One region of the Ideonella alba genome, then DNA from elsewhere that is predicted to be linked to it. Evidence: predicted binding sites of a transcription regulator. Region 1 holds the regulator's gene; the other holds the start of a gene.

The links. The regulator NrdR, encoded in region 1, represses ribonucleotide reductase genes. The targets are predictions, from matches to a motif close to CACNANATNTNGTG.
Region 2: the regulator NrdR is predicted to act here: its motif matches at 1,810-1,823, upstream of KAK03_RS22240 (ribonucleoside-diphosphate reductase subunit alpha).

The regions. Positions count from the first base shown of each region.
Region 1 covers NZ_JAGQDD010000027.1:31,702-36,228, forward strand. The annotation lists gene KAK03_RS23040 (pilus assembly protein) at 1-910, shown strand, start outside; gene KAK03_RS25180 (type IV pilin protein) at 922-1,371, shown strand; gene nrdR (transcriptional regulator NrdR) at 1,399-1,842, opposite strand; gene glyA (serine hydroxymethyltransferase) at 1,868-3,118, opposite strand; ZMP/ZTP riboswitch at 3,182-3,319, opposite strand; gene KAK03_RS23060 (lytic transglycosylase domain-containing protein) at 3,354-4,232, opposite strand; gene KAK03_RS23065 (UbiD family decarboxylase) at 4,492-4,527, shown strand, end outside.
Region 2 covers NZ_JAGQDD010000025.1:4,001-8,527, reverse strand. The annotation lists gene KAK03_RS22240 (ribonucleoside-diphosphate reductase subunit alpha) at 1-1,527, opposite strand, end outside; gene ampD (1,6-anhydro-N-acetylmuramyl-L-alanine amidase AmpD) at 2,041-2,625, opposite strand; gene KAK03_RS22230 (sigma-54-dependent transcriptional regulator) at 2,622-4,070, opposite strand; gene KAK03_RS25465 (sensor histidine kinase) at 4,067-4,527, opposite strand, start outside.

The DNA of each region.
Region 1 (4,527 bases):
CAATGATCTGGGTGCCGTGATGGCCGCCTATGTGGGCGACATGAAGGGCCAGCTCTGGCGGGTCGAGTTCGCCTCGGCCACCAACAGTGCCACCTGGAAGGTGGGCTACGGCGGCAAGCCCCTGCTGCAGGCCTTTGACCCCGATGGCGTGACGCCGCAATCGATCACGACGGCCCCCTACAGCATGCCGTTCAAGTTCGGCAATGGCCAGCTCGTCGTGTTCGGCACGGGTCGCCTGCTGAACGAGACCGACGCCGATTCCGCCCGCCAGCAGACGATCTACGGCGTGCTCGATCCCACGCCGGCCAAGGATTCGACCGACAGTCTGAGCAGCCCCTACTACGGCGGAACCGATATCCGCGGTGTGCTGTCCAAGCGCACCCTGGGTGCGGCCACGACCATCACGGTGGGCGGTGTCACCCGCACCTTCTACCCGATCGAGGGCGAGGACATGGACTGGAATGTCCGCAAGGGCTGGTACCTGGAGCTGACCAAGGCGGGGCAGCGGGTCATCTACCCGGTGCAGCCGATCTTCGATGACTACATCTTCGTGCAGAGCATGGTGCCGGCGCCGAAGGCGGCCGAGTGCGAGGTCACCAGCGGTTCTGGCACGAACTTCATCTTCCGTGCCCATGAAGGCCTGCCGCCCAAGGATCCCATCGTCGACACCAACAACGACGGCAAGATCGACGAGAACGACAAGCCGCTGGGTGCCTATGACGTGAACGCCGACGGCACCGACGGCCTGGTCGTGCCGCCCGACAGCGAATGCGTCGACGGCTTCAAGATCGTCTGGGACTTCGACACCGACCCGCGCGGCAAGGCCATCCGCCTGGCCTGCAGCACCACGGCCCAGAAGGTCATCGACCGTGTCTGGCGCGAGATCGTCAACCCGCCGCAGCCCAAGTGAGGAACGACAGCATGACCCCTGAATCGTCGCCCGGCCGTCCCGGCCCCAGCGCCCGCGCGCCCGCCCGGGGCTTCACCCTGGTCGAGGTGCTGATCGTGGTGGCCATCCTGGGCATCCTGTCGGCCTTCGCCTACCCGGCCTATACCGAGCAGGTGGCGCGTGGCCGCCGCTCAGGGGCCCAGGCGGGGCTGATGGAAGCGGCACAGTGGATGCAGCGCTACTACGCGGCGCTGAACACCTACAAGGACGCCGACAAGAAGATGCCCGATTCCTACAAGTCGATTCCCCGCGATGGTGGCGCCAAGACCTACACGGTGGAAGTGGCGGTGGGTTCGGACGAGCGCAGCTACACCCTGACCGCCAAGCCGGTGACGGCCGACGCCAAGTGCGGCAACCTGACGCTCAATGACCTGGGGCAGAAGGGCAGCCAGTACGGCGACGTGCCCACCTGCTGGCGCTGAGATCCACCGGGCGCGTGGCGCCCGGCCTCAGATCTCCTTGATCAGCCGACTGAACTCGTCGACGTCCTCGAAGCTGCGGTAGACCGAGGCGAAGCGCACGTAGGCCACCTTGTCCAGGCGCTTGAGCTCGCGCATCACGAGCTCGCCCACGCGCGTGGACGGCACCTCGCGCAGACCGCTGGCCAGCAGCTTCTCCTGGATGCGCTCCAGCGCGGCGTCCACCTGTTCGATGCTCACCTGACGCTTGCGCAGCGCCAGGGTCATCGAGGCACGCAGCTTCTCGGGGTCGAACTCCACCCGCGCACCACCGCGCTTGACCACCGCCGGCAGCGAGATCTCGGCCCGCTCGTAGGTGGTGAAGCGCTTCTCGCAGCGGTGGCATTTGCGCCGCCGGCGCACCACGTCGCCCTCATCGGACTCCCGGGTCTCGACGACCTGGGTCTCGTCGTGTCCGCAGTAGGGGCAGCGCATCGCCGTCTCCGCCTGGGGATACCGATCAGCGGTAGACCGGGAAGCGGCGGGTCAGCGCCGACACCTGCTCGCGCACGCGGGCGATGGTGGCCTCGTCGTGCGGGTTGTCCAGCACGTCGGCGATCAGGTGGGCCGTCTGACGGGCCTCCTCTTCCTGGAAGCCGCGCGTGGTCATCGCCGGCGTGCCCAGGCGGATGCCGCTGGTGACCATGGGCTTTTGCGGGTCGTTCGGGATGCCGTTCTTGTTGCAGGTCATGTGGGCGCGGCCCAGGATGGCCTCGGCCTCCTTGCCGGTCAGACCCTTGGGACGCAGGTCCACCAGCATCACGTGGCTCTCGGTGCGGCCGCTGACGATGCGCAGGCCGCGCGCCTTCAGCGTCTCGGCCAGCACGGCGGCGTTTTTCACCACCTGCTGCTGGTAGGCCTTGAACTCGGGCGACAGCGCCTCCTTGAAGGCCACCGCCTTGCCGGCGATCACGTGCATCAGCGGACCGCCCTGGATGCCGGGGAAGATCGCCGAGTTGATCTTCTTGGCCACCTCTTCACCGCGCATCAGGATGATGCCGCCACGCGGGCCGCGCAGGCTCTTGTGGGTGGTCGAGGTGACCACGTCGGCGTGCGGCACCGGGTTGGGGTAGACGCCCGCGGCCACCAGGCCGGCGTAGTGCGCCATGTCGACCATGAAGTAGGCGCCGACGGCCTTGGCCACCTGGGCGAAACGCTCGAAGTCGATGCGCAGCGCGAAGGCCGATGCCCCGGCGATGATCAGCTTGGGCTTGTGCTCGTGGGCCAGCCGCTCCATCGCGTCGTAGTCGATGTCTTCCTGGGCATTCAGACCGTAGGACACCACCTTGAACCACTTGCCCGACATGTTCAGCGGCATGCCGTGCGTCAGGTGGCCACCTTCGGCCAGGCTCATGCCCATGATGGTGTCGCCCGGCTGCAGCAGGCCGAAGAACACCGCCTGGTTGGCCTGCGAGCCGCTGTTGGGCTGCACATTGGCGTACTCGGCCCCGAAGAGCTGCTTGGCGCGGTCGATGGCGAGTTGCTCGACCACGTCGACGTTCTCGCAACCACCGTAGTAGCGCTTGCCCGGGTAGCCTTCGGCGTACTTGTTGGTCAGCTGCGAGCCCTGCGCAGCCATCACGGCCGGCGAGGTGTAGTTCTCGGAGGCGATCAGCTCGATGTGCTCTTCCTGGCGGCGGTTCTCGGCCTCGATGGCGGCGAACAGCTCCGGGTCGACACGGTCGATCGTCGATTGGGTGCGGTCGAACATGGATGTCATCCTTGGTGTGGCGTGGCGCGGCCCGGCGCGATGGTCGCTGCATGGCGGCCATCGGCGGGTTGCCCAGGCGAACGGCAGTTCAGGGCCGCATCACATGTCGGCCCCCGCGCTTCCCGGTGGTGATCCACCTCGCAGCGGACGCCACCCGGGGAGGGTGGCCGTCACGCCCTGTCGCCAGTCGCGCGTGATGTCGTGTTGTCAGCCCGCAGTGTAACGGGTGTGCCGCTCAGCCGGCCAGCGCCACCTGCTCGTGCACGGGGTCGGTGGTCAGCGGAGAACTGGCCGCGGCGGCGGCCGCAGGCGCACTGGCCGTGCTGGGCGCGGCGATCACGGTGTTCGGTGCCGTCACCGGCACGTTCTGGCCTGCCGCCACCGCCATCAGGTGACGGTGCTCTGAGAGCACCTTGCCGGCGTAGCCGCCGTCGTCGTCCAGGTTGGCCGCACCCACGTAGTAGCGCAGGCCGCCTTCCAGCGAGCCGGCACGCGCAATGCACTCGCGCAGCACGGCCACGCCCACGCGCAGGTTGCTCACCGGGTCGAAGGCGGCCAGGCGGCCGCCCATGGACTCGTACTTGTCGTTGTGCACACGGGTCATCACCTGCATCAGGCCCTGCGCGCCCACCGGGCTCTGCGCAAACGGGTTGAAGCCCGATTCAATGGCCATGATGGCCAGCAGCAGCGTGGGCTCCAGGCCCGCGCGCTGGCCCACGGTCCAGGCTTCCTGCACCAGGCGGGCCACCGGCTCCGGCGCCACGCGGTAGCGGCGCGAGATCCACTGCGTGACGGCGGCCTGCGGCCGGTTCAGCGTGTGCACTTCGGTCGCCAGCGTGCGGACCATCGCCGGATCAGCCGGCATGTCCAGCAGTTCGGGGCCTTGCCGCTCGGCGTGACGCTCCTGCAGCCAGCCCAGGGCCTGCTGCTCGAAGCTGGTGCGCAGGTCGGCGCGCCCGGCCACGAAGGCCACGGCGGCCAGCACCAGCAGGCCCAGCAGCGCCAGCATATTGTGGCTGACCTCGAGCAGACCGCCGCCCACGTCGCGCAGGAACACGCCTGCGCTGTGGCGGCCAGCCTCGGTCACGTCCTTCCACCATCGTGAAAAGCGCATGTCCATCCTTTCGTCTGTACCACCGGTGGCGGGAGGGCCCAGGCCCCAGTGGCGGGGCGGCCGGTGGTGATAATCAGTGGTCGCGCGCCGCAGCGGCGGGCCATCGTGGGCCTTGTGTTCGCAGACCAGGCGTCGGGTTCCCTCCAGGCTGTTGTTGCATTCAGCAGGGGAAACCCGTATTCGAACGTCGGGGCGGATTGTAGGAAGCGTCAAAATAACTGGTCAAGCATAAGGCCACTGAAATCAATAACAATTGGCTATGAAATACAAGGACCTTCGCGACTTCATGGCGCAG
Region 2 (4,527 bases), on a different contig from region 1:
CAGGTCGGGGCAGGTGCTGGGGCTGAACAGGGTCCAGTCGCCGCCCTCGATGACGCGCTTCATGAACAGGTCCGGAATCCAGTTCGCGGTGTTCATGTCGTGGGTGCGGCGGCGGTCGTCGCCGGTGTTCTTGCGCAGCTCCAGGAACTCTTCCAGGTCCAGGTGCCAGGTCTCCAGGTAGGCGCAGACCGCGCCCTTGCGCTTGCCGCCCTGGTTGACCGCCACCGCGGTGTCGTTGACCACCTTCAGGAAGGGCACGACACCCTGGCTCTTGCCGTTGGTGCCCTTGATGTAGGAGCCCAGCGCACGCACATTGGTCCAGTCGTTGCCCAGGCCGCCGGCGAACTTGGACAGCAGCGCGTTTTCCTTCAGCGCCTCGTAGATGCCGTCCAGGTCATCGGCCACGGTGGTCAGGTAGCAGCTGCTGAGCTGCGAGCGGCGGGTGCCGGCGTTGAACAGCGTGGGCGTGCTCGACATGAAGTCGAAGCTGGAGAGCACCTGGTAGAACTCGATGGCGCGGGCTTCGCGGTCGATCTCGCCCAGCGCCAGGCCCATGGCCACGCGCATGAAGAAGGCCTGCGGCATCTCGATGCGCTGCTCGTCGATGTGCAGGAAGTAGCGGTCGAACAGGGTCTGCAGGCCCAGGTAGTCGAACTGCAGGTCGCGGCTGGCGTCCAGCGCCGCACCCAGCTTGGCCAGGTCGTACTGCAGCAGCTTGTCGTCCAGCAGTTCGGCCTGCACGCCGCGCTTGATGAACTTGGGGAAGTACTCGGCGTAGCGGGTGGCCATCTCGGCCTGGGTGACTTCCTCGCCCAGGATCTCACGGCGGATGGTGTGCATCAGCAGGCGCGCGGTGGCCCGGGTGTAGGCGGGCTCCTGCTCGATCAGCGTGCGGGCGGCCAGAATGGCGGCCTTGTAGACCTCGTCGATCGGCACGCCGTCATACAGGTTGCGGCGGGTCTCGGCCAGGATGGGCTCGGGGCGCACATCGGCGCCCAGGCCGGCACAGGCGGATTCGACCAGCGACTGCAGTGCGGCCTCGTCCAGCGGCACGCGCTGGCCCTTGTCGGTGACGCTGAGCTGGTGCGAGATCGCGGCCTCGGCCACCTGCCCCTGCTTCAGGCGCTCCTGCGAGCGGCGCTCACGGTAGAGCACATAGGCGCGCGCCACTTCGTGGTGGCCACCGCGCATCAGGCCCAGCTCGACCTGGTCCTGCACGTCCTCGATGTGGAAGGTGCCGCCGCCCGGGCGCGAGCGCAGCAGGCCGCGCACCACCAGCTCGGTCAGGCCGTCCACCGTCTCGCGCACGCTGGCCGACGCGGCGCCCTGGGTGCCATGCACCGCCAGGAAGGCCTTCATCAGCGCGATCGCGATCTTGTTGGGCTCGAACGAGACCACCGCGCCGTTGCGGCGGATGATCTGGTAGCCCTGGTAGGCGCTGGCGGCGGCCTGGCTGCTGGTGGCGGCAGGCGTGGCCAGGCGCGCGGCGGCGCCGGTGTCGGTCAGGCTGGACGGGACAGCTTGCATGGATTCCCCTCAGTTGGATGTGTCGGTGTGGAGGGCGCGAGGTCGCGCTTGGAAGGAGCCGTTGGGAGGCCGCCGGCGAGGCCGCCAATCGCTCAGGTCGGTGACCCGAGGCGTCGGTGCCGGCGTCTCATCGTCGTCGAAGGCCACGGGCGCCCGCAGGGGGCGGCGCGCTGTCCTGTGGGACCCCCGGGCGACGTGCGGGGCACGCGGCGACAGGGTGGACAGGCAGGGCGAGGTGGCTCATCGACGTTTGGCTAGAGGCCGAAGGTTAGCACAAGCAGACACTATATCTGGGGCCCCAGAGCACCTCAAGCACTACCGATAGCGTGCTTCCTCGCCCTTGACGACGGGCGCGAAATGCCCTTGCGATCGCCGCATCCGGGTGCTCACACCGCGCATCGGCGTCTCGCGCGCACCGTCTGCGGTGCAGCGCTCACGCAGCCAGTCCCGGCGCGGCCTGCACCGCGAAATGCGGCGCCGAGCCTTGCGCCACGCGGGTCTGCGACGGCCGCGTCAAGCCTGGCCAAGGATCTCCGGCGCAACCTGCGCGCGGCAGCCCGCCAGGCTTGCGTTCAGGCGGACCCAGTCGAAGCCCGGACCCGGGTCCGCCTTGCGGCCCGGCGCCACATGTTCATGGCCGACCACGTCGGCAATCGGGTGATGCCGCGCCAAAGTCCTGATCAAGGTCGCCAGAACCGTGTACTGGTACGTTTCGAAACACTCTCCCTCGAGGCCCTCGAGCTCGATGCCGATCGACCAGTCGTTGCAGTTCTCGCGCCCACGCCAGCTCGATCGGCCGGCATGCCAGGCGCGCTCGGTGGTGGCCACGAACTGCAGCAACTCACCGTCGCGCCGCAGCAGGAAGTGCGCCGACACCTGCAGGCCGCGCAGCGCGTCGAAATACGGGTGGGCGTCGCAGTCCAGGCGGTTGGTGAACAGGCGCTCGATCGCGTCGCCGCCGTACTGGCCCGGCGGCAGGCTGATCGAATGCAGCACCAGCAGGCTCGGGGCGACCTCGGCCGGCCGGGGTCCGAAATTGGGTGAGTCGACGCGGCGCGCCCCGCCCCACCAGCCGTCCCGCCAGCGGCCGGCGCTCACCGCTCGCCGGCCTCGTCGCCCGAGGCGCCTTCGGAGATGCCCAGCCGGGCCATGCGGTAGCGCATCTGCCGCAGCGACAGGCCCAGGCGCGCGCCGGCCGCGGTGCGGTTGAAGCCGTGCTGGTGCAGCGCGCGCTCGAGGATGCGCCGCTCGACCTCGTCCAGGTGACGCGCCAGATCGCTGGGCAGCGACTCATCATGGGTGGCTGCAGCCGCGGCGGCGCCCGGGGGCAGGCTGGCCTCGGCCTCGTCGTCCAGCAGCGAGCGGCCCACCAGCTGCTCGGGCAGGCCCAGGTCCTGCGGCGTGATCTCGTCACCGGCCGACAGCGCCACCGCGCGGTGCAGCAGGTTCTCCAGCTCGCGCACATTGCCCGGGAAGGCGTAGCTGGCCAGGCGCTCACGCGCCGCCAGCGCCAGCACCGGAGGCGGGCTGACGCCGGCCTCGTTGGCGATGCGCTCGAGCAGCACGTCGCAGATCAGCACCAGGTCCTCCATGCGCTCGCGCAGCGGCGGCACCGGGATGCGGATCACGTTCAGCCGGTAGAACAGGTCCTGCCGGAAGCGGCCCTGCGCCACCTCCTGCGCCAGGTCCTTGTGGGTGGCGCTGACCAGGCGCACATTGGTGGGTTGCTCGGCGGTGGCGCCCACCGGCCGCACCGCGCGCTCCTGGATCACGCGCAGCAGCTTGCTCTGCATCGCCAGCGGCAGGTCACCGATCTCGTCCAGGAACAGCGTGCCGCCTGCAGCCGCCTGGAAGAAGCCTTCGCGGTCTTCGGTGGCGCCGGTGAAGGCGCCCTTGCGGTAGCCGAAGAATTCGGCCTCCAGCAGGGCCTCGGGGATGGCGCCGCAGTTGACCGCGACAAAGGGCCCGGCGGCGCGCGCGCTGACCTCGTGGATGCCGCGGGCCACCAGCTCCTTGCCGGTGCCCGACTCGCCGTGGACCAGCACCGGCGCCATGCTGCGCGCCACCTTCTCGACCAGTTCGCGCACCTGCTGCATGCCGCTGGAGCGGCCTGCCAGGCGATGCAGCGGTCCGCCGCGCGACGGCGCCGCCCCGGCGGCGGTGGGCGCGACGCGACCCATGGCCGAGGCCACGACGGTGCGGAACTGCCGCAGGTCCACCGGCTTGGTGAGGTAGTCGAAGGCGCCCACCTTCAGGGCCTCGACCGCGTTCTCGGCCGAGCCGAAGGCGGTGACGACGATCGCCTTCTCGTTGCGCCGTTGCTTGTCCAGCCAGCGCAGCAGGTCCATGCCGCTGCCGTCGGGCAGGCGCATGTCGGTGATCACCAGGCGGAAGGTCGACTGGGTCAGCGCCTCCAGGGCCTCAGCCACGGTGGACGCGGTCTCGACGCTGTGGCCTTCGCGCAGCAGCGTCAGTTCGTAGAGGGTCAGCAGGTCCGGCTCGTCGTCGACCACCAGCACCCGCCCGGCAGCGGCATCGTTCATAGGTAGAGGCGGCCGCCGGCATCGATCGGCGCGCTGCGCATCACCACCTGGAACACATTGGCGTGGCGGTCACCGGCGCGGCGCAGGTAGTCGATGCTGGCGCCGTGGCGCTCGCAGAGTTCGCGGCAAATATACAGGCCCAGCCCGGTGCCGCGGCTGCGTGTGCTGTGGAAGGGTTCGAACAGGTGCGCCTCGACCTCGGGCGCGATCGGCTCGCCATCGCTGGCCACGCTGATGCGCACCAGCGCGTCGCCCAGCGGCTCCAGGCTCAGGCGCACCGCGCCGGGCTCGCGGCTGGCGTGGCGCAGCGCGTTCTCCAGCAGGTTGATCAGCACGCGGCGCAGGTGGTCGGAATCGAACATGCCGCCCATCGGCTCACCCGGCAGGCGCACCTGCAGCCGGCTGTCGCTGCCCAGCACCACGCCGGCGGTGCGCGCCCATTCGCCACAGATGGCGG